2 regions of the Rhizobium sophoriradicis genome follow, and region 1 is predicted to be linked to the other one. Evidence: predicted binding sites of a transcription regulator. Region 1 holds the regulator's gene; the other holds the start of a gene.
What was found. The regulator LexA, encoded in region 1, represses DNA repair genes until DNA is damaged. The targets are predictions, from matches to a motif close to TGTTCNNNNTGTGTTCNG.
Positions count from the first base shown of each region.

Region 1 (17,625 bases):
GGCCGCCAGGTCGCCATGCATATTGCCGCGACCGCGCCGCTGGCGATCCGCCCCGAAGAAGTCGATGCCGCCGTCGCCGAGCGCGAGCGCAACGTCTTCATCGAGCAGTCGCGCGCCTCCGGCAAGCCGGACAATATCATCGAGAAGATGGTGGAAGGCCGCATGCGCAAGTTCTTCGAAGAAGTCGCCCTTCTCTCGCAGGCTTTCGTCATCAATCCTGATCTGACCGTCGCAGCCGCCGTCAAGGAAGCTGAAAAGGCCGTCGGCGCTCCGATCGAAGTTGCCGGCATGGCCCGTCTTCTGCTCGGCGAAGGCGTCGAGAAGGAAGAAACCGATTTCGCAGCCGAAGTCGCGGCTGCCGTCAAGGGTTGATCTTCCAGCCATAATTGGGAAAACAAGAAGGGCATCGCGTGACAACGCGGTGCCCTTCGTGTATCGGGCATTCACGGCAATTTACGAGGAGCCAAGATGTCTTTAGACCCTGTCTATAAACGCGTTCTGCTCAAGGCTTCCGGCGAAGCGCTCATGGGTGCTCAGGGTTTCGGGATCGATGTCGCGGTGGCGGACCGCATTGCATCCGATATCGCCGAGGCAAGGCATATGGGCGTGGAAGTCGGCGTCGTCGTCGGTGGCGGCAATATCTTCCGCGGTGTCGCGGTGGCATCCAAGGGCGGCGACCGGGTGACCGGCGACCATATGGGCATGCTCGGCACCATCATCAACGCGCTGGCGCTGGCGACCTCGCTGCGCAAGCTCAACATCGACACGGTGGTACTTTCGGCCATCTCTATGCCGGAGATCTGCGAGAGCTTTTCGCAGCGCGCGACCCTCTATCATCTGTCGATGGGACGCGTGGTGATCTTTGCCGGCGGCACCGGCAACCCCTTCTTCACCACCGATTCCGCCGCCGCGCTGCGCGCTGCCGAAATGGGTGCGCAAGCGATTTTCAAAGGCACGCAGGTCGACGGCATCTATACCGCCGATCCGAAGAAATATCCCGACGCGACGCGGCTTGATCGTCTGACGCACCAGGAAGTGCTGGACAGGGGGCTTGCGGTGATGGACGTTGCCGCCGTGGCGCTCGCCAGGGAGAATTCCATTCCGATCATCGTCTTCTCGATTCACGAGAAGGGCGGTTTTGCCCAAATCTTGACGGGCGGTGGCCTCAAGACCATCGTCTCCGACAATTGACAATAGTTAGAGCATGATGGTGTCCGAAACCGCTGACGCTTTTTCGGCATCGTGCTTGAGACGGGAGCATCGACATGAGTGAAGGTATCGATATCAAGGAACTGAAGCGTCGCATGGATGGCGCAGTTTCCGCATTCAAGAGCGACATCGCATCGCTGCGCACCGGCCGTGCCTCGGCCAACATTCTCGATCCGGTGACGATTGAGGCCTATGGTTCGCGCGTGCCGTTGAACCAGGTGGCCAACATCACCGTGCCCGAGCCGCGCATGCTGACTGTTTCCGTCTGGGACAAGTCGATGGTCAGCGCCGTCGAGCGCGGGATCCGCGAATCCAACCTCGGCCTCAACCCGATCGTCGACGGCCAGAGCCTGCGCATCCCGCTGCCGGAGTTGAACGAGGAGCGTCGCAAATCGCTCGTCAAGGTCGCTCACGACTATGCCGAAAAGAGCAAGGTCGCGATTCGCCATGTCCGCCGCGACGGCATGGACGGTCTCAAGAAGGCCGAAAAGGATGGCGTGATCGGCCAGGACGAGAGCCGTGCACAGTCGGAACGCGTACAGAAGATGACGGACGAGACGATTTCCGAAATCGACCGCTTGCTTGGCGAGAAGGAAAAGGAAATCATGCAGGTCTAGTGGATCTGTGCCTTTGCCTGGAAAGACCGGACGGGAAATGTCGGAAACTGTATTTTTGACTGTGCCAGAGCATGTTGCCATCATCATGGATGGCAATGGCCGCTGGGCCAAGCAACGTGGCCTGCCGCGCACGATGGGCCATCGCAAGGGCGTCGAGGCTGTGCGCGAGACAGTGCGCGCGGCCGGCGCGGCCGGCATAAAATATCTGACCCTCTTTGCCTTCTCCTCGGAGAACTGGCGCCGGCCCGAGGCTGAAGTCTCCGATCTGCTTGGTCTGCTCAAGGCTTTCATCCGCCGTGACCTGGCCGAGCTTCATCGCCAGAATGTGCGCATCAGGGTGATCGGCGATCGCCACAGCCTGCGCAGCGATATCCTCGGTCTGCTGCTCGAGGCGGAGGAGACGACCAAGGATAATACGGCGCTGACGCTGGTCATCGCGTTCAATTACGGCTCGCGTGATGAAATCTCCCGCGCTGTGGTGAGCCTGGCCAAGGACGTCGAGTCCGGCCGCCTGAGGGCGCAGGATATCACGCCTGCGCTGATCGACGCCCGTCTCGACACGGCGGGCATCCCCGATCCGGATCTCATCATCCGGACCAGCGGCGAGGAGCGGCTTTCCAATTTCCTGCTGTGGCAGGCCGCCTATTCGGAATTCATCTTCGTTCCGGAATATTGGCCGGATTTCAGCCCGGAAATCTTTCGCTCGGCGCTCGAAAAATTCGCCTCCCGCGACAGGCGTTTCGGCGGCCTGTCGTCGCAGGCAGCCGCGGTTGGCACCTGATGCAGCAGGAACTGAAACTGCGCATCGCTTCCGGGCTGATTCTCGCAGTCATCGTTCTTGCCGCCACCTGGTATGGCGGCCTTGCCTTCCGCATTCTGGCGGCCGTGATCGGCCTGCTGATCTATTATGAATGGTCGAAAATATCAGGCGTCGCACGTGACTGGGTTTCCAATGCCGTCGGCTGGATCGGCGAGGCGGCGATCGCTTTGCTGGTGCTTGTCGGCAATTTCGAATTTGCCGCCGGCATGCTGGCCGGCGTGACCGCCGTCGGCATCGCGCTGATCATCCTTCACGGCACCAGCCGCTGGTTCCCGGCGGGCCTGTTTTATGCCGGCGCCACCGGCGTGGCGCTCGCCGGTATCAGAGGCGACGACCGGCCCGGCCTTTATGCCATGCTCTTTGTCTTCGCCGTCGTCTGGACAACCGATATCCTCGCCTATTTCGTCGGCAGGGCTCTGCGCGGGCCGAAGCTTGCGCCCTCGATCTCGCCCGGAAAGACCTGGTCCGGCGCCATCGGCGGCGCCGTCTCGGCGGTCGCAGCCGGCGTCGTTCTTGTCCATTTTCTTGTTCCGGGCGCGGAAGTCGTTGCCGCCGGCGTGGCGCTCATTCTGTCGGTTTGCAGCCAGTCGGGCGATCTGTTCGAATCTTTCATCAAGCGAAAATTCAGGGTCAAGGATTCAAGCCGTCTCATCCCGGGCCACGGCGGCGTCATGGATCGAGTCGACGGACTGATTTTCGCCTGTTTTTCGGCGTTCTTGCTTGCTGGGCTTTTTTCCTTGATAAAGGGGGCTGAAATGACGTCTCTCGGCTCGGCATTGTTCGGCCTCTGATGAGGCTGCAGGCTGACGGAAGGAACTCAAGGAAGTGATGAGCGGCCTATATACATTTTTGATGGGGAATGTCGTCACCTTCATCCTGGTGCTGTCGCTGCTCGTCTTCGTGCATGAGATGGGCCATTACCTCGTCGGGCGCTGGAGCGGCATCCGCATCCTGGCCTTTTCTGTCGGCTTCGGTCCGGAGATATTCGGCTTCACCGATCGCTATGGGACACGCTGGAAGATTTCGGCAATCCCGCTTGGCGGTTACGTCCGTTTCTTCGGCGATGAGGATGTTTCAAGCAAGCCCGACAACGATGGGATCGCCGCCATGTCCGAGGAGGACAGGGCGCGCTCCTTTGCCGGCGCCAAGCTGTGGAAACGCGCCGCGACCGTCGCCGCCGGCCCGATCGCCAACTTCCTGCTGGCAATCGCCATTTTCGCCGTTCTTTTCTCGGTTTATGGCCGCATGATCGCCGATCCCGTCGTTGCCGAAGTTGCGCCGGACGGAGCGGCTGCTGCCGCCGGCATCCTTCCCGGCGATCTGCTGGTTGCCATCGACGGCAACAAGGTCGAGACCTTCGACGACGTGCGCCGCTACGTCGCCATTCGTCCAAGCCAGAAGATTATTGTGACGGTCGAGCGCGGCGGCCAGAAGCTCGATGTGCCGATGGTGCCGCAGCGGACCGACCGGACAGACCAATTCGGCAACAAGATCGAACTCGGCCAGATCGGCATCATCACCAACAAGGAAGCGGGCAATTTCCGCCTGCGGACCTACACGCCGCTTGAGGCGGTGCGTGAGGGTGTGATCGAAAGCGCTGGCATCGTTACCGGCACCTTCAAATATATCGCCAATATCTTCGCCGGGTCGATGCGGGCCGATCAACTGGGCGGGCCGATCCGCGTGGCGCAGGCGTCCGGCCAGATGGCAAGCCTTGGTATCGGCGCAGTGCTGCAACTTGCTGCCGCACTTTCAGTTTCGATAGGATTGCTTAACCTGATGCCCGTTCCGGTACTTGATGGCGGCCACCTGATGTTCTATGCGGTGGAGGCGGTGAGGGGCAGACCCCTGGGTTCCAAGGCTCAGGAAATTGCGTTTCGCATCGGCTTGGCAATGATACTGACATTGATGGTTTTTACGACCTGGAACGACATAAGCGTGAGCTCAGGGTAAACGCGCAAGGCAAGGGAATTACTATTTATTTACGATGTTTCAAGGCTGTAGTGGCGAATGGGTCACGCTTCGAAATGAAGTAAACAGAAATTAACGCCCTCCCTTGCTTGTATGTCAAAAGCGGGTAAAACGACACACGTGACCGGAATCGGGTTCTCCCGGGGACGGGGACGAGGGAAAAAAGGTAATAGGTGAAATGAAGGCTGGTTCAAAGTTTTTGAACGCAGTATCGGCGGTTGCGCTGTCTGCTAGTGTTGTTGCTTCGGGCGCAGGCGCTTTGACGTTCGTTTCCGCTACGGCCGTCGAGGCCGCGGTTATCCAGCGCATTGATGTGCGCGGCGCCAGCCGCGTCGGCGCGGAAGCTGTCCGGTCGAACCTGACCATCACGCCCGGCAAGAGTTTTTCGAACACAGACATCGATGACTCGGTCAAGCAGCTCTACGGCACCGGTTACTTCTCCGACGTCAAGATTTCGGTCTCCGGCGGTACGCTCGTCGTCAATGTCCAGGAGGCCCAGCTCGTCAATCAGGTCGTCTTCAACGGCAACCGCAAGATCAAGGACGACAAGCTCGCGACGATCGTCCAGACCCATGCCGCCGGCCCCTACAGCGACACCCAGATCCAGGCCGATATCCAGGCGATCAAGGAAGCCTATGCCGCCACCGGCCGCAGCGAAGTCGAAGTGACGACGCAGGTCGTGCCGCTCGGCGAGGGCCGCGTCAACCTTGCCTTCGTCATCAACGAGGGTGACCGCACCAAGATCGATGCGATCAATTTCGTCGGTAACAATGCCTACAGCGCCGGCCGCCTGGCTGCCGTCATCAACACCAAGCGTTCGAACTTCCTTTCGTTCCTGACCCGCAAGGACGTCTACAACGAAGACAAGCTTCACGCGGACGAAGAAGCGCTTCGCCAGTTCTATTACAACCGCGGCTATGCCGATATGCGCATTGTCTCTTCCGATGCGAGCTTCGACGAGGCAACCAACAAGTACACGCTCACCTTCAATATCGAGGAAGGTCAGCGTTACGACTTCGGACCGGTGACCGTGCAGTCGACCGTCGAAGGCGTCGGCTCGGATCAGCTGCTGCCGCTGGTGCGCACGAAGGAAGGCCATGTCTACAGCGCCAAGGAGGTGCAGAAGTCAATCGAAGCGATCTCCGATCAGGTGGCCTCTGCCGGTTATCCCTTCGCGCGCGTCACGCCGCGCGGTAACCGCGACCTCAACAACAACACGATCGGGGTCGAGTATCTGGTCGACCAGGGCGAGCGCGCCTATGTCGAGCGCATCGAAATCCGCGGCAACAGCCGCACGCGCGATTACGTCATCCGCCGCGAATTCGACATGAGCGAAGGCGACGCCTTCAATCAGCAGATGATCACCAAGGCCAAGCGCCGCCTCGAAGCGCTCGGCTATTTCTCCTCCGTCAATATCTCCACCCAGCCGGGCAGCTCGCCGGATCGCGTCGTGGTGGTCGTCGACGTGCAGGATCAGTCCACCGGTTCGTTCGGCGTCGGTGCGGGTTATGCCGCCGGCGGTGACGGTCTGCTGCTCGAAGCTTCGATCGAAGAGAAGAACTTCCTCGGCCGCGGCCAGTACATCCGCATCTCGGCCGGCGGCGGTCAGGAAGGTTCGCGCGCCTACGGCGTCAGCTTCACCGAGCCCTATTTCCTCGGCTATCGTCTGGCGGCGGGCTTCGACGTCAACCACAGCGAGACGTCGAGCAACGACAACTACGATTACGAGGAAACCAGCGTCGTCCTGCGCGTCACCGCGCCGATCACCGAAGATCTGGCGACGACCTTCCGTTATAACTACAAGCAGATGAAGTATGACGCTGATAACGGCGATCTTTCCGACCTGTCGGCTCCATATCAGCACCTCGTCGAGGACAGCCCGTGGACGCGGTCTTCCATCTCGCAGACGCTGACCTACAACACGCTCGACGACACCGTCCTGCCGCGCGAGGGCATCTACGCGACGGCGACGCAGGAAATCGCCGGTCTCGGCGGTGACTCGCAGTTCTACAAGATCTACGGCAAGGCGCGTTATTACCACCTGCTCGCTGACGATGCCGATATCATCGGCTCGGTTTCGGCCTCGGCTGGTTATGTCGTCGGCTTCGGCGAGCACCTGAACGTCTTCGACCAGTTCACGCTGACCAACGGCGACATTCGCGGTTTCGAAAACAAGGGCATCGGCCCTCGCGTTGCCGGCACCAACGACGATCCGCTGGGTGGTACGACGTATTTCACGGCGTCGGCCGAAGCAACCTTCCCGATGCCGGGCTTCCCGCGTGACTTCAATCTGCGCGGCGCGGTCTTCGCCGATGCGGGCACGCTGTTCGGCAACGACGTCGACCTCAGGGGCGACGGCATCGAGGGTGAAGACGCCTCGCTGCGCGCTTCCGTCGGTGTCGGCGTCGTCTGGCAGTCTCCTTTCGGTTCATTGCGTCTGGATTACGCAATCCCGGTCCTCAAGGAAGACTTTGACAAGACGCAGAACTTCAAGTTTGGCATCAACAACCAATTCTGATATCGGCAGTCCGGAACTGTAAGACTCAATTCCGTTCTGGAGCATTGCCGATGGAGCAAAACGTTTTTTTTCTGCCCCATGAAGGTCTGAAGCTCGCTGAGCTGGCAGAGTTTCTTGGGGCGGAACTCGCCAATTCCGATCATGCCGATGTCATTGTCCGATCCGTCGCTCCCATCAACCGGGCGCGGGCGGGCGATGTTTGTTACATCCTGTCGCGCCGCAGCCGGGATGAGCTGCTGACCTGCGAGGCTTCGGCGGTGATCTGCGACAAGGCGCTCGCCGACCTCGTACCTCAGCATATCCCGATCATCCTGTCGTCCAATCCGCATGCGGCTTTTGCGATAGCAGGCGGCCTGTTCTATCCGGCAGCACTGCGTCCGGTCGCCATTTCGCCGGGTGAAAGCGAGATCGCGCCGAGCGCGGTGATCGATCCGAGCGCCAGGCTGGAAAAGGGCGTGATCGTCGAGCCGCTGGCGGTTATCGGCGCCCATGCCGAAATCGGCGAAGGCACCCGCATCGGCGCGCACAGCATCATCGGTCCGGGCGTCAAGATCGGCCGGGATTGTTCGATTGCAGCCGGCGCCAGCATTCTCTGTGCGCTGATCGGCAACGGCGTCATCATCCACAACGGCGTTCGCATCGGCCAGGACGGTTTCGGGTATGCGCCCGGTCCGCGCGGCATGATCAAGATCGTCCAGATCGGCCGGGTGATCATCCAGGATAATGTCGAGATCGGCGCCAATACCACGATCGACCGCGGCGCCATGGACGATACGGTAATCGGCGAGGGGACCAAGATCGATAACCAGGTCCAGATCGGCCACAACGTCCAGATGGGCCGCCATTGCGCCATTGTCGCGCAGGTCGGCATCGCCGGCAGCACCAAGATCGGCAACGGCGTGCAGATCGGCGGCCAGGCCGGCATCAAGGGCCATGTGACGATCGGCGACGGCGTGCAGATCGCCGCCAAAAGCGGTATCATGACCGATCTTGCCGCCGGCGGGCAATATGGCGGCGTGCCGGCTCGTCCGCTGAAAGACTATCTGAGAGAGGCGGCGCAACAAGTGGCGAAGTCCAAGTTGCGCGGGCGGAACCCTGGAGGCAAGGAAAATGACTGAGGAAGCCACGACGACGCTTTCTTCGGCTGACATCATCGAGATCATGAAGCTGTTGCCGCATCGCTATCCGTTTCTGATGGTCGACAAGATCATTGAGATCGATGGCGACAACTCAGCGGTCGGCATCAAGAACGTCACGGTGAACGAGCCGCATTTCACCGGCCATTTTCCGGAGTCGCCGATCATGCCGGGCGTGCTGCTGATCGAGGGCATGGCGCAGACGGCGGGGGCGATCTGTGCCAAGAAGGAAGGCCAGCCCGGCAACCTTGTCTACTTCATGACCATTGAGAATGCGCGCTTCCGCAAGCCGGTTGTGCCCGGCGATCGCGTCGAATTCCACGTTAAGAAGCACAAGCAGCGTGGTAATATCTGGAAATTTCATTGCGACGCCAAAGTGGACGGCGCGCTGGTCGCCGAGGCCGATATCGGCGCGATGATCGTTCGTAAGGATCAGGCATGAGTACGATTGCCGAAAGCGCCCGCATTCACCCGATGGCCGTCGTCGAAGACGGGGCCACCATTGGTGAGGGCGTGAAGATCGGTCCCTTCTGCCATGTCGGGCCGCACGTCGTCCTGCATGAAAATGTCGAGCTCCTGGCGCATGCGATCGTCACCGGCCGGACCGTGATCGGCAAGGGCACGCGCATCTTCCCGATGGCGGTCGTCGGCGGCGATCCGCAGAGCGTGCATCACGCCGGCGAAGAGACGACGCTTTCGGTCGGCGCCAACTGCACGATCCGTGAAGGCGTGACGATGAATACCGGTACCGCAGATTTCGGCGGCCAGACGATCGTCGGCGACAACAATCTGTTCCTGGCCAATTCGCATGTGGCACATGATTGCCGCGTCGGCAACCACGTGATCATGTCGAACAACGTCATGCTCGCCGGCCACGTCGTCATTGAGGATCGTGTCATTCTCGGCGGCGGGTCGGCCGTTCATCAGTTCACCCGCGTCGGCCGCCAGGCTTTCGTCGGCGGGCTGTCGGCAGTGAGTTACGACGTCATTCCCTACGGCATGCTGAACGGCAATCCCGGGCTGCTGGGCGGCCTCAATGTCGTCGGCATGACGCGCGCCGGCATCGACCGCGCTGTCATCCACAGGGTCCGCCGCGCCTACAAGGCGATCTTCGAGGGAACGGCCTCCGTGCGTGAGAACGCCGCGGCCATCCGCGAGGAATATGCCGATTGCGCAGAGGTGATGCAGATCCTGGATTTCATCGCCGCCGATAGCGACCGCGCCCTGTCCTCGCCGACCCGAGGTCAGAAGGGCTAGCCGTGGCTTTATCAAGCGACACCGCGGCGGGCCGGCTAGCGATCATCGCCGGCGGCGGCCTTCTGCCTTCCTATGTCGCGGAAGCCGCACGCGCCGCTGGCGAAAATCCTGTTATCGTCGCCCTGAAGGACGAAAGCGACCGGCGTTGGGAAGGCTACGACCACGCCATTATCGGCATCGGCGATTTCGCTGCCCTCGATAGTCTTCTCAACCGTTATGGCATCGGCCGCGTGGTGATGTCGGGCAGCGTGCGCCGCCGGCCGGAATGGCGTGAGGTGCGCCCGACGCTGCGTATTCTGATGAGGGTGCCGGCTGCGATCCGCACCCTGCTCTCCGGCGGCGACGATACGGTCCTGCAGATGGTGATCCGGCTGATCGAGGGAAATGGCCGGCGCGTCGTCGGCGCCCATGAGATCGCCCCCGACCTGCTGGCTTCCGTCGGTCCGCTTGGCGCCGTCACACCCGGTGACGAAGATCGGCGCGATATCAGCCGTGCTGCCGAAGCCGCCGAGACGCTCGGCCGGCTGGATGTCGGGCAGGGCGCCGTCAGCATCGGCGGGCGGGTTGTCGCACTGGAGGGTCTTGAGGGCACCGACGAGATGCTTGACCGTGTCGCCGGGCTCAGAGCCGCCGGGCGCATTTCGACGCGCCGCCGCGGCGTGCTCGTCAAGCTCTGCAAGCCGCAGCAGGATATTCGTGCCGACCTGCCGGCGATCGGCGTTTCCACGGTGCTGAACGCCGGTAAAGCCGGCCTTGCCGGTATCGCCGTCGAAGCCGGCCGCTCGCTGGTGCTCGATCGTGCTGCCGTCATCCGCGCCGCCGACGAGACAGAGCTTTTCGTCTGCGGCATTGATCGCGGCCTGCCGGAATGGGGGCTGGAATGAACGGCGCGCCGCTGAAGATTGCCGTCATTGCCGGTGAGGTGTCAGGCGATCTCCTCGGCGCCGACCTCATCGCTGCGCTGAAGCGCATCCATGACGGACCGGTGGAACTTGTCGGCGTCGGCGGGGAGGGGCTGCAGGCGGAGGGCCTGCGATCCCTGTTCGATTTTTCCGAACTGTCGATCATGGGCATCACCCAGGTGCTGAGCCGGCTGCCGAAGCTGTTTGGCCTGATCCGCCGGACAACGGCCGAGATCATCGCCGCGAAGCCTGACATTCTGCTCATCATCGACAGCCCGGATTTCACTCATCGCGTGGCAAAACGTGTCCGCACGGCGCTGCCGGATTTGCCTGTCGTCAATTATGTCTGTCCGAGCGTCTGGGCCTGGAAGGAATATCGCGCCAACCGCATGCTTGCCTATGTCGATCACGTGCTCGCCGTTCTGCCATTCGAACCGGCGACGATGCAGCGCCTCAACGGCCCGGCAACGACCTATGTGGGGCATCGCCTGACCGCTGACCCTGCGCTCCTGGAGACCCGACGCCTGCGCGCCGGAAGACGGCCCGGCAGCGGCACAATCCTGCTTCTGCCCGGCTCACGCTCCTCGGAAATCCAGAAGCTCCTGCCGCATTTCGAGGCGGCGGTGAGCGAACTTGTCTCCCGCAATGGGCCGATGCGTTTTATCCTGCCGACGATGAGACACAAGGAAGGGCTTGTGCGCGAATTGACTGCGAAATGGGCGGTAACGCCGGAGATCGTTGTCGGCGCAGAAGCAAAGTGGAAGGCTTTCGTCGAGGCCGATGCGGCCATGGCCGCATCCGGAACCGTTATTCTCGAGCTGGCGCTTGCCGACGTTCCCGTCGTCTCAGCCTACAAGGTCGACTGGATCATGCGGTTGCTGACATCGGGCATCAAGACCTGGACAGGAGCGCTGCCGAACCTGATCGCCGATTACGCGGTCGTGCCGGAATATCTGAACGATATCGTTCGCGGGGCAAGTCTCGCACGCTGGATGGAAAGGCTGTCGGCCGACACTCTCCAGCTCAAGGCGATGAAGGAAGGCTATCAGCTGATCTGGCAGCGCATGCAGACCGAAAAGCCGCCCGGCGAACATGCTGCCGAAATCCTGCTCGAGGTGCTGAAAAAGAAAAAACCCGGTCGTTTCTGACCGGGTTTTCGTTTGAGCCGATTGGTCTCAAGCGATCAGCGCTTCGAAACCGGGATGTAGTCGCGCTTCGGTTCGCCGACATAGAGCTGGCGCGGACGGCCGATGCGCTGTTCCGGATCCTCGATCATCTCGTTCCACTGCGCGATCCAGCCGACGGTGCGGGCAAGCGCGAAGAGCACGGTGAACATGGTCGTGGGGAAGCCCAGCGCCTTCAGCGTGATGCCGGAATAGAAGTCGATGTTCGGATAGAGCTTCTTCTCGATGAAATATTCGTCGGTGAGCGCGATGCGCTCCAGCTCCATCGCCACTTCCAGCAACGGATCATCCTTGATGCCGAGTTCGCCGAGCACTTCATGCGTCGTCTTCTGCATGATCTTGGCGCGCGGATCGTAGTTCTTGTAGACGCGGTGGCCGAAGCCCATCAGGCGGAACGGATCGTTCTTGTCCTTGGCGCGGGCAATATACTCAGGAATGTGGTCGACCGTGCCGATCTCCGTCAGCATGTTGAGCGCTGCTTCATTGGCGCCGCCATGCGCCGGGCCCCAGAGGCAGGCGATGCCGGCGGCGATGCAGGCGAACGGGTTGGCGCCCGACGAACCGGCGAGGCGGACCGTCGAGGTCGAAGCATTCTGCTCGTGGTCGGCATGCAGGATGAAGATGCGGTCCATGGCGCGCGAAAGCACCGGATTGACCACATATTCCTCACACGGAACGGCAAAGCACATGCGCAGGAAGTTCGACGCATAGTCGAGGTCGTTCTTCGGGTAAACGAAGGGCTGGCCGATATGGTACTTGTAGGCCATGGCGGCAAGCGTCGGCATCTTGGCGATCATGCGCAAGCTGGCGACCATGCGCTGGTGCGGATCGGTGATGTCGGTCGAGTCATGATAGAAGGCCGACAGCGCGCCGACGCAGCCGCACATGACGGCCATCGGATGCGCATCGCGGCGGAAGCCGGTAAAGAAGCGGCTCATCTGCTCATGCACCATGGTGTGATGCGTGACGCGATAGTCGAAGTCCTTCTTCTGCGCTGCCGTCGGCAGTTCGCCGTAGAGAAGCAGATAGCAGACCTCGAGGAAGTCGCCATGTTCGGCGAGCTGCTCGATCGGATAGCCGCGGTGCAGCAGAACGCCTTCGTCGCCATCGATATAGGTGATTTTGGATTCACAGGATGCGGTCGAGGTGAAACCCGGATCGTACGTGAAGGAGGCGGTGTTCTTGTAGAGAGCACCGATATCGATGACGCTCGGGCCGATCGTGCCGCTTTTGACGGCGAGGTCGACTGATTTGTCACCGATTTTTATTGTTGCGCTTTGATCCGTCATGCTGATCCTCCGAAATGTCGGTGGCGCCACAAAAGCGCCATAGGGGTTAAGCGTCCTTTGCGATAGCTATATGATCGCGAGGCTAATGCCAAGTTACCGTGACGCCATTTTGTGCATTGCGGCATCACCTTTTAGGCACTGCAGCGATGAGCAGCACGCATAGCGGAAGCCGATGATTCAACTGATCTTTTCGCGCTCGCAATTTTCGCCCGTATTTCAATCGATTATTCTTGCCGGATGAGCTCGGAGGTTGCATTCTGGGCCCAGGGTGAGGTCATTTTGGGCGGCGCATGCAGGAGTTGACGACAGTCGAATTGCGGCCGCAAGCAGGCGTCGGCCTTGCCGATCCCGTCGCGTTTCCGGCTCCTGCCGTGGGATCGCGGCCGGCAAAAACGCAGTCTGCGGTGCCATTGCGCCACCGGCTGACGACCGCGGTCGCACAATTGCTGCGCGCTGCCGGCCGTTTGCTCAGCGAGGAGGCCGACCACGGCCGCCTGCTCCTGTTCTCGCCGGTCTTCCTCGGCGCCGGCGCGGCATACTGGTTTCTTGCTGCAACGGATTTTCCGCTCCTTCCATCGTTGCTCTGCCTGTCGGTGCTGATGCTTGCGGTGCTCGTCGCCGGCCGCAGCCGGCCGGCCTTGCGGGCAACCTTTATGGCGCTTGCCCTCGTGGCATGCGGCATGCTCTGTGCGCAGCTCGAAAGCTGGCGGGCGTCGACTGTCATCCTCGATTCATCCGTGACAACGACGGTGACGGGCCGCGTCGAGCGGCGCGAAGGCGACGATCGCGGGCGGTGGCGCTATGTTCTTGCGGTCACCGGCACCGAGGCGCCACAGGTGAAGCGGCCGCCGAGGCGCATAACCGTGATCGCCCGCGGCGCCGATGCGTCCTTCGAGATCGGTGACGTCATCACCGGCCGAGCACGGTTGACGCCGCCGGCGGGACCGGCGCTTCCCACCCTCAACGACTTTTCCTTCGGTGCCTATTTCGATGGCATCGGGGCCAACGGCTTCTTCTACGGCGCGCCCGAGAAAGTCGATTCGCAGGCAGGCCCGCAGCCTGCGAGATCGACGTCCGAAGCTCTGCTCGAATGGCTTTACCAGTTGCGCAGCGGCATCGGCGATCGCATACGCTCGATTCTGCCCGGCGACACGGGCGCTTTTGCCGCTGCTCTGGTGACCGACGAGCGGCGCGCCATCTCGAAGGAAACGACGGAGGCGCTGCGCCAGTCCGGCCTTGCGCATATCGTGGCGATCTCGGGCCTCAACATGGCGTTGTCGGCCGGCATCTTCTTCGTCGGTTTCCGGATGCTGCTCAGCCTCGTTCCTGGTGTCGCCCAAGCCTATCCGACAAAGAAGATCGCCGCCGCCGGCGCGCTCATCGCCGTCACGGCCTACTTCCTGATCTCAGGATTCGGGGTTTCGGCCGAGCGCGCCTTCATCATGATGGCGATCATGCTGATTGCCGTCTTCTTCGATCGGCCGTCGATCAGCCTGCGCAATGTCGTTCTCTCGGCGCTCGTCATCATCGCCATTTCACCCTCCGAAGTCTTGGGTCCGAGCTTCCAGATGTCCTTTGCCGCGACTTTGGCACTGGTATCGGGCTACCAGCTGTGGAAGGAGCGGCGCGTCCGGGAAAACCCGTTGCTGAAGCTGCCGGTGCTGCGGCTGGTCGTGGCGGTCGCCGGTTTCTTCGGCGGCGTCTTCCTGACCTCGCTGATCGGCGGCTTTTCCACGGCGTTGTTTGCGGTCGAGCATTTTCATCGCCTGACAGCTTATGGCCTGCCGGCGAACCTTGCGACGATGCCGATCATCTCCTTCATCGTCATGCCGGCCGGGCTGCTGGCGATGTTGCTCATGCCATTCGGCCTGGACGCTCCGCTCTGGACGGTGGTCGGCTTCGGCCTCGATCTGGTGATTGCGGTCGCCAAGACGGTGTCCGCCTGGGGCGGCGATATCGACCTCGGCCGTTTGCCCGCCTGGTATTTCGCGGTGGCCGTGGCAGGCTTTCTGCTGCTGACGCTGCTCCGCACCCGATTGCGCCATGCCGGCACATCGATCCTCGCCGTCTCGACGCTTATCGTGCTGATCCTGCCGGGTTCCCGACCGCCGGATCTGGTGATTTCCGAGGATGGTGGTCTGGTCGCGCTCGTCGCGACGGCGGCAATGGCTTCCAACCGTGAAAACCCGCCGGACTTCATCTTCGACCAGTGGCAGAGAGCGCTGGTCCTGCCGACGCACCACCCGCCGAAGATGCTGGATGGCCCTGCCATCCCGCCGCAGGGTGAGGACCGCCGCCTCAGGCTTTCCCGCGATCAGCAGAATGAGGCGAGGACGGCAATGATGGCCGCCGCAGCCGGCGGTGAGGCAAATCGTTTTTCCTGCGTCAAGAAAGCCTGGTGTATCGCCAGGCTCGGCAATGGCCATGTCGTCGCCGTCATCGACAATGCCGCCTATCTCGGCCCGGCCTGCGACGCCAGCGAGATTGTCGTGACCGCGGTGCGCCTGCGTTTCGACCGCTGCCACTCGGGTGCGACACTCTTCACCGGCGAGACGCTGCGCAGGACCGGTTCCGTCGAATTGCGTTTTGCGCAGACAGGCCCCGAGGTCGCAACCGCATTCGATACCTTGTCGCGTCCATGGATGCGCCATCGCGCCTATGATTGGCGCAAAGACGCTTTTACCGAATCAGCCCCGTTGGCTGTCAGTGATAGCGGCGAATGAGGCCGACCAGCTTGCCCTGCACCTTGACCCGGTCAGGCCCGAAGATGCGGGTCTCGTAAGCCGGGTTGGCGGCTTCGAGGGCGATCGAGGCGCCCTTGCGGCGAAAGCGTTTCAGCGTCGCTTCCTCGTCGTCGACGAGCGCAACGACGATATCGCCGGGGCTTGCGGTGCTGCCGTTGCGGATGATCACGGTGTCGCCGTCGAAGATCCCGGCGTCGATCATCGAATCGCCCTTGACCTCCAGCGCGTAATGTTCGCCCGAGCCGAGCATATCCGCAGGAACGACGATGTCGTGCGTATTGTTCTGGATCGCCGAGATCGGCACGCCGGCGGCGATCCGGCCCATGACCGGCACGGAGACAGAGCTGCCGTTGTCGGCGATCGGCTTTGCGGCAGCGGGGGCGGCGACCGGCTGGGGCTTGCCGAGGCTGCCTTCGATAACGCTCGGTGAAAAACCGCGGCGCGGCTGAAGACTGGGGCTATAGGCCTCCGGCAGCTTGATCACTTCCAAGGCCCGGGCCCGGTTCGGTAGGCGGCGAATGAAACCACGTTCCTCCAGCGCCGTGATCAGGCGATGAATGCCGGATTTCGAGGCGAGATCCAGGGCATCCTTCATCTCGTCGAAAGAGGGAGGAACGCCGGATTCCTTCATGCGCTCATGAATGAAAAGGAGAAGCTCCTGTTGTTTGCGCGTGAGCATCGACGTCAGACCCCTGATTGAAACAAATCCAGAACGGACCCTATATGTTCCATATGTGTTCCGCAAGTAGCTAAATTTCCGTAAAACTTCGCGCCAACTCGTCCAGATTTTTATTTTCATTCGCCGGATTGGCGCACATGTCTTGCATTGGGAATGGGGCTGTCGCACATCTCTTTGACGTGTCAGGAGGGGTCCTATGATCGCACATTCCGCCAAGCCGCACCCGCTGGATCATGTCGTGCTGCCCGTCGTCAATATCGATCTGGCGCGCGAAAGGCTCGGGAAGCTCGGCTTTACCGTCGCCGCCGATGCGCGCCATCCGTTCGGAACGGAAAATGCCTGCGTCTTTTTCGCCGACAAGACCTATATCGAGCCGCTCGGCGTGGCGAGCGTCGAGGAGAGCGAGGCGGCGGCCCGTCAGGGGAATGTCTTCATCGCCCGCAATCGTGCCTTTCGCTTCCGCTGCGGCGAGGAGGGGCTTTCGGCGCTGGCCTTCCTCACCGAGGATGCCGGCCTCGATCATCGGCGATTCGTCGGCAACGGCGCGAGTGCCGGCGAGATGCTGCAGTTCAGCCGGCCGATGCGGATGCCAGACGGTTCCGAAAGCGTCGGCAGCTTCAAACTGGCCTTTTCAGGAGATCTGCGCGCGCCCGACTTCTTTCTCTTCACCTGTCAGCGCATCAACTCCTTCCCGGCCGATCGCGCGGCGCTGGAGGCGCATGCCAACGGCGTGACGGGCATTGCCGAGATCGCGCTTTGTGCGCCGGAGCCGGTTGCGTTTGCCGCCTTCGTTGGTCTTGCGGTCGGGCAAACGGCGGTGGAAAAAACCGGTTTCGGTATGAATATCGCGGCATCGAATGCCAAGATCAGCCTGATGACGCCGGAAGGGCTGGAGGCCTATTTCGAGCTTGTCGTCTCCTCCGCCGATCGTGGTCTGCGCGGCCGGGCAATCCTCTTCACCGTTACCGATCTTGCCGTGACAGAAGCGCATTTGGCTGCTAACGGAGTGACATACACACGCAAGAACAATCGCATTCTGGTGAAGCCCACGCCCGGGCAGGGCGCGCTTTTTGCCTTCGAGGAACCACGATGAGCACTGATACCAATTCCGAGGTCAAGATCGGCGAAGGCGAAGGCCAGGTCACCTTTTCCAATACCGGCCGCCTGTCGCTGATTGCCGGCCCCTGCCAGATGGAGAGCCGTGATCACGCTTTCATGGTCGCCGGCACGCTGAAAGAGCTCTGCGCAAAGCTCGGCATCGGCCTCGTCTATAAGAGTTCCTTCGACAAGGCGAACCGC
Region 1 covers NZ_CP104152.1:1,664,448-1,682,072, forward strand. Annotated here, with positions in the region: gene tsf (translation elongation factor Ts) at 1-372, shown strand, start outside; gene pyrH (UMP kinase) at 469-1,191, shown strand; gene frr (ribosome recycling factor) at 1,266-1,826, shown strand; gene N2597_RS08480 (isoprenyl transferase) at 1,864-2,607, shown strand; gene N2597_RS08485 (phosphatidate cytidylyltransferase) at 2,607-3,437, shown strand; gene rseP (RIP metalloprotease RseP) at 3,475-4,599, shown strand; gene bamA (outer membrane protein assembly factor BamA) at 4,796-7,135, shown strand; gene lpxD (UDP-3-O-(3-hydroxymyristoyl)glucosamine N-acyltransferase) at 7,186-8,253, shown strand; gene fabZ (3-hydroxyacyl-ACP dehydratase FabZ) at 8,246-8,713, shown strand; gene lpxA (acyl-ACP--UDP-N-acetylglucosamine O-acyltransferase) at 8,710-9,528, shown strand; gene N2597_RS08515 (LpxI family protein) at 9,531-10,412, shown strand; gene lpxB (lipid-A-disaccharide synthase) at 10,409-11,578, shown strand; gene gltA (citrate synthase) at 11,614-12,903, opposite strand; gene N2597_RS08530 (ComEC/Rec2 family competence protein) at 13,194-15,626, shown strand; gene lexA (transcriptional repressor LexA) at 15,607-16,326, opposite strand; gene N2597_RS08540 (VOC family protein) at 16,523-17,419, shown strand; gene kdsA (3-deoxy-8-phosphooctulonate synthase) at 17,416-17,625, shown strand, end outside.

Region 2 (4,183 bases), 1.4 Mb from region 1:
CTTGCCGCGCGCCGGGCAGTTGATCAAGCGATTGGAAGCCGCTGGCATCGATCTGACATCGGTGACCGACGTGGTACTTACCCACTTGCATATGGATCACATCGGCGGGCTGCTGGTCGATGGCGTGAAGGACCAGTTGCGTGCTGATCTCAGGATCCACGTGGCGGCCGCAGAGGCCAAGTTCTGGGAGGCGCCCGATTTCAGCCACGTGTCCATGCCGCCGGGCTTTCCGGATGCGCTTCGGGCAACGGCAAAGCGGTTTCTCGGCGAGTACGGCAGCCATCTCAAGCTGTTCGATGAGCGGTCCGAGGTGGCGCCGGGTGTTGTCGTCCAACGCACCGGCGGCCATACCCCTGGCCACAGCGTGGTTCGCCTGGCATCCGGCGGCGACCGCCTGACATTCGCCGGCGATGCCGTGTTCGCGGTCGGGTTCGAGCACCCCGACTGGTACAATGGTTTCGAACACGATCCCGAGGAGGCCGCTCGCGTTCGCATCGATCTTCTCAGGGAGCTGGCAGCGAACGGCGAACAGCTGGTGGCCACCCACCTGCCGTTCCCGTCGGTCGGCCGGGTGGCGGTCGACGGTGACGTCTTCCGTTGGGTGCCGGTGTTCTGGGACTACTGAGCGCCTGCCAGGTCAGAGCTGAAGCAAAGCGCGTCGCATGGATCGGATCCGCTGCGGCGCGTTCAGAGCATGATGCCGAAAAGTGTGAGCGGTTTTCGGGCGACATCATGCTCTAACTCTTTAATTCAGAACAGGATTCGGATTTTCGGCCGACCGGGCCTAAAATCATCCTGTTCTAGCGCCACATGCCGCGCATCCGGGCGCCGACATCGATGCGCACCTGCCGCGCCTGCGCTTGCGCGGCGGCGTCCGATTTCACCTGCGGCCAGTTGCAGGCCTCGAAGAATTGCAGCAGGGTCGCCGGAATGAAGCGGCTGCGCGAGGCATAGACGTGACGGTCGCCCTGGGCGTTCTGCCCATAGGTGAAGAAACGCTGCGGCACGACGAGGTCGAGACCGTCGCGGGCGCGGGTCATCGCCACATAGAGCAGCCGGCGCTCCTCCTCGATTTCGGCGGTGGCGCCGACGGCAAGATCGCTCGGAATGCAGCCGTCGACCACGTTGAGCATGAAAACCCTCGTCCATTCCTGGCCCTTGGCCGAATGGATGGTCGACAGAATGAGATAATCCTCGTCGAGCAGCGGCACGCCGGCCTGGTCGCTGGTCGCATCCGGCGGATCGAGGGTGAGCTCGGTGAGGAAACGCTCACGCGAGGCATAACCGCCAGCAATCTGCTCGAGCTGTAACAGATCGGCCTGCCGCGTTGCCGCGTCCTCATGCAGACGCTCCAGATGCGGCGCGTACCATTGCCGCGCCAGCTCGATTTCCGCCGGCCAGCCGGCCCTGCCGGATTTCATCTCCTGCAGCATGGAAACGAAAGCCGCCCAGTCCTCGCCGGAGCGCGGCGGCGCCGGCATGGCGGCGAGCGCCGACAGCGGGCTTGCATCCTCGGCCATCAGGTCGAGCGCCTTCTGCGCCGTCGACGGGCCGACGCCCGGCAGGATTTGCATCAGGCGGAAGCCGGCCACCCGGTCGCGCGGGTTCTGGGCGAAGCGAAGGGCGGCCAGCATGTCCTTGACATGGGCGCTGTCGAGAAATTTCAGCCCGCCGAACTTGACGAAGGGAATGTTGCGCCGGGTCAGCTCAACCTCCAGCGGCCCGCTGTGATGCGAGGCGCGGAACAGCACCGCCTGCTGCTTGAGCTTGAGGCCCTCTTCGCGATTGTCGAGCACCTTGTCGGCGACATAACGCGCCTGCTCGGCCTCGTCGCGCACGGTGACGAGGCGCGGCCGCTCGGCCGATTGCCGCTCGGTCCAGAGATTCTTGGTGAAGCGCTCCGAGGCGAGATCGATGACGGCGTTGGCGGCTGTCAGGATCGGCTGCGTCGAGCGATAGTTGCGGTCGAGCGTGACGATATTGGCGGGCGGGCTGAAGGCGGCGGGAAAATCGAGAATGTTGCGCACCGTCGCTGCGCGGAAGGAATAGATCGACTGCGCATCGTCGCCGACGACGGTCAGTCCCCGACCGCCGGGCTTCAGCGCCATCAGGATCGAGGCCTGCAGCCGGTTGGTGTCCTGATATTCGTCGACCAGCACATGGTCGAAACGGCTGCCGATATCCTCGGCAATCACGTTCTCGCCGACCATCTGCGCCCAATAGAGCAGGAGGTCGTCGTAATCGAGCACGTTCTGGGCCTGCTTGGCCTCGACATAGCAGGCGAAAAGCTCGCGCAGCTGTTTTTCCCACGCCGCGCACCAGGGAAAGGCGTCGCGCAGCACCTGGTCGAGCGCCGTCTCCGAATTCACCGCCCTGGAATAAATGGCAAGGCAGGTGCCCTTGGCCGGAAAGCGGCTTTCCGTCTTGGAGAAGCCGAGATCGTGCCGGATGAGGTTCATAAGGTCGGCGCTGTCTTCGCGGTCATGAATGGTGAAATCGGCGTCGAGGCCGATCTGCTGGGCATATTCGCGCAGCAGCCTAGCGCCGATACCGTGGAAGGTGCCGGACCAATGAAGCGCATCGGTCATGACGCCGGCCTTCGAACCGAGCACGTCGCGGCAGATGCGCTCGACGCGCCGCGCCATCTCGGCGGCGGCCCGGCGCGAAAAGGTCATCAGCAGGATGCGGCGGGGATCGGCGCCCTTGACGATCAGATGGGCGACCCTATGCGCCAAGGTATTCGTCTTGCCGGAACCGGCGCCGGCGATGACCAGCAACGGCCCGGCAATATGGCTGCCGTCGGTGAGCGTGCCGTGCTCGACGGCCATGCGCTGCTGGGGATTGAGTTTCTCGAGATACATCCAGCCGTCCGGTCGGGCTCCGGCAGAATCACTGCAAGAGGATTAGATGTTCCTTGAATGTTCGCGATTGCCGGCGATGTCAAGTCGGGAACCGGGCAATCCTCAATCGGGGAAATCCGGCCCCACTTCGCGACGCACCAGCTTCAGGCTGCGGTCCGGCTGAAGAATATAGGTCTCCTCCACGCGCTGGCCACTCTCATTGTAGAACTGGTTGTAAACGGCGCTGCCGACCGGCGACTTGGTCAGCTTGGTTCGCGGTTGGCCGCCATAGGTGATGCTGCCGGGGATGGGGTCGAGCGCCGGGCTGTCGGCCGAGGAGCAGCCGGCCAGCAGGGCGCCGGCGAAAAAGGCGGGCAGTAGCGCTTTCATCGTCGTCATTCCTCTCGGACTGCCGCCAGATATGGAACGGCGGCGCCCTCCGCCAAGGGTGCAGCACCGCACAGTGAGAATATCACTTGCACATCCCAGGGCCTGGCAACGGAACCAAAACGCCCTCCCACGTGTTGAAATGCCGGATCTGAAACGCTGGAGACCATCATGCAGACGCTTCCTCGCCTCTGGGCGTCCACTCTGATCATCGGCTGCGGTGTCTTTGCCGGCTCGGCCTATGCCTCGCTCGAAACCGGCACGGATTATTCCGCGCTTCCGAAGGACCAGATCGCGCTCAACGAATATACTGAAACGACCGCCTGCACGCCTGTAGAGCCGCACTATCTGCCGTCCTTCATCCGCACGGGCGACGGCACGATCATCGGTGTCGGGTATATCGAGGTGGAAAATGCGGGTGACGCGGCCTGCTGAAAATCCGATCTGCTCTGAAGCATGATGCCGAAAAGTGTCGGCGGTTGTCGGACGACATCCATGCCTGGCCCTTCGAACGAGGCTCGCCTGCGTTTTGGGTGACGAGCCTCTGACCATCATCATGATGGCTGGGTGTTTTCTATCGAAACAGCTGTCTCAGGCGCAACGCCTTTTGCGCCCAAACCCGGCAACGGCTCGATCCAGGGTTAAGTAAAAATTATACAATGTATCGTTCCGGCACGCCTTGCCGAACAAATCAAAAAACAGCCGGGCGTTCCTCGCCGTGTTAATGCAGCAGCTTCAGCTTCGCCTCTTCGGCAGCCGCCAGGAATTCGGCTCTTGCCTCTTCCACGCTCTTCCGTCCGTCGAGTGCTGCCCGACAGGTGCTGCGCGCCTTGATATAATGCAGTCCGCGCGCGCTCGGCCAGAGATCCGCCAGGCATTTCAGCGCATCGAACGGCCCGTTGACGGTTCTGAGGTCAGCGCCTTCGAAACCGACCTTGACCGGGTCGTGCCATTTT
Region 2 covers NZ_CP104152.1:223,989-228,171, forward strand. Annotated here, with positions in the region: gene N2597_RS01080 (MBL fold metallo-hydrolase) at 1-625, shown strand, start outside; gene N2597_RS01085 (ATP-dependent helicase) at 801-2,861, opposite strand; gene N2597_RS01090 (hypothetical protein) at 2,964-3,230, opposite strand; gene N2597_RS01095 (hypothetical protein) at 3,399-3,662, shown strand; gene N2597_RS01100 (DUF982 domain-containing protein) at 3,949-4,183, opposite strand, start outside.
Region 2: N2597_RS01085 (ATP-dependent helicase) is a predicted target of LexA. The motif match lies at 2,909-2,926, and genes of this name have one in related genera.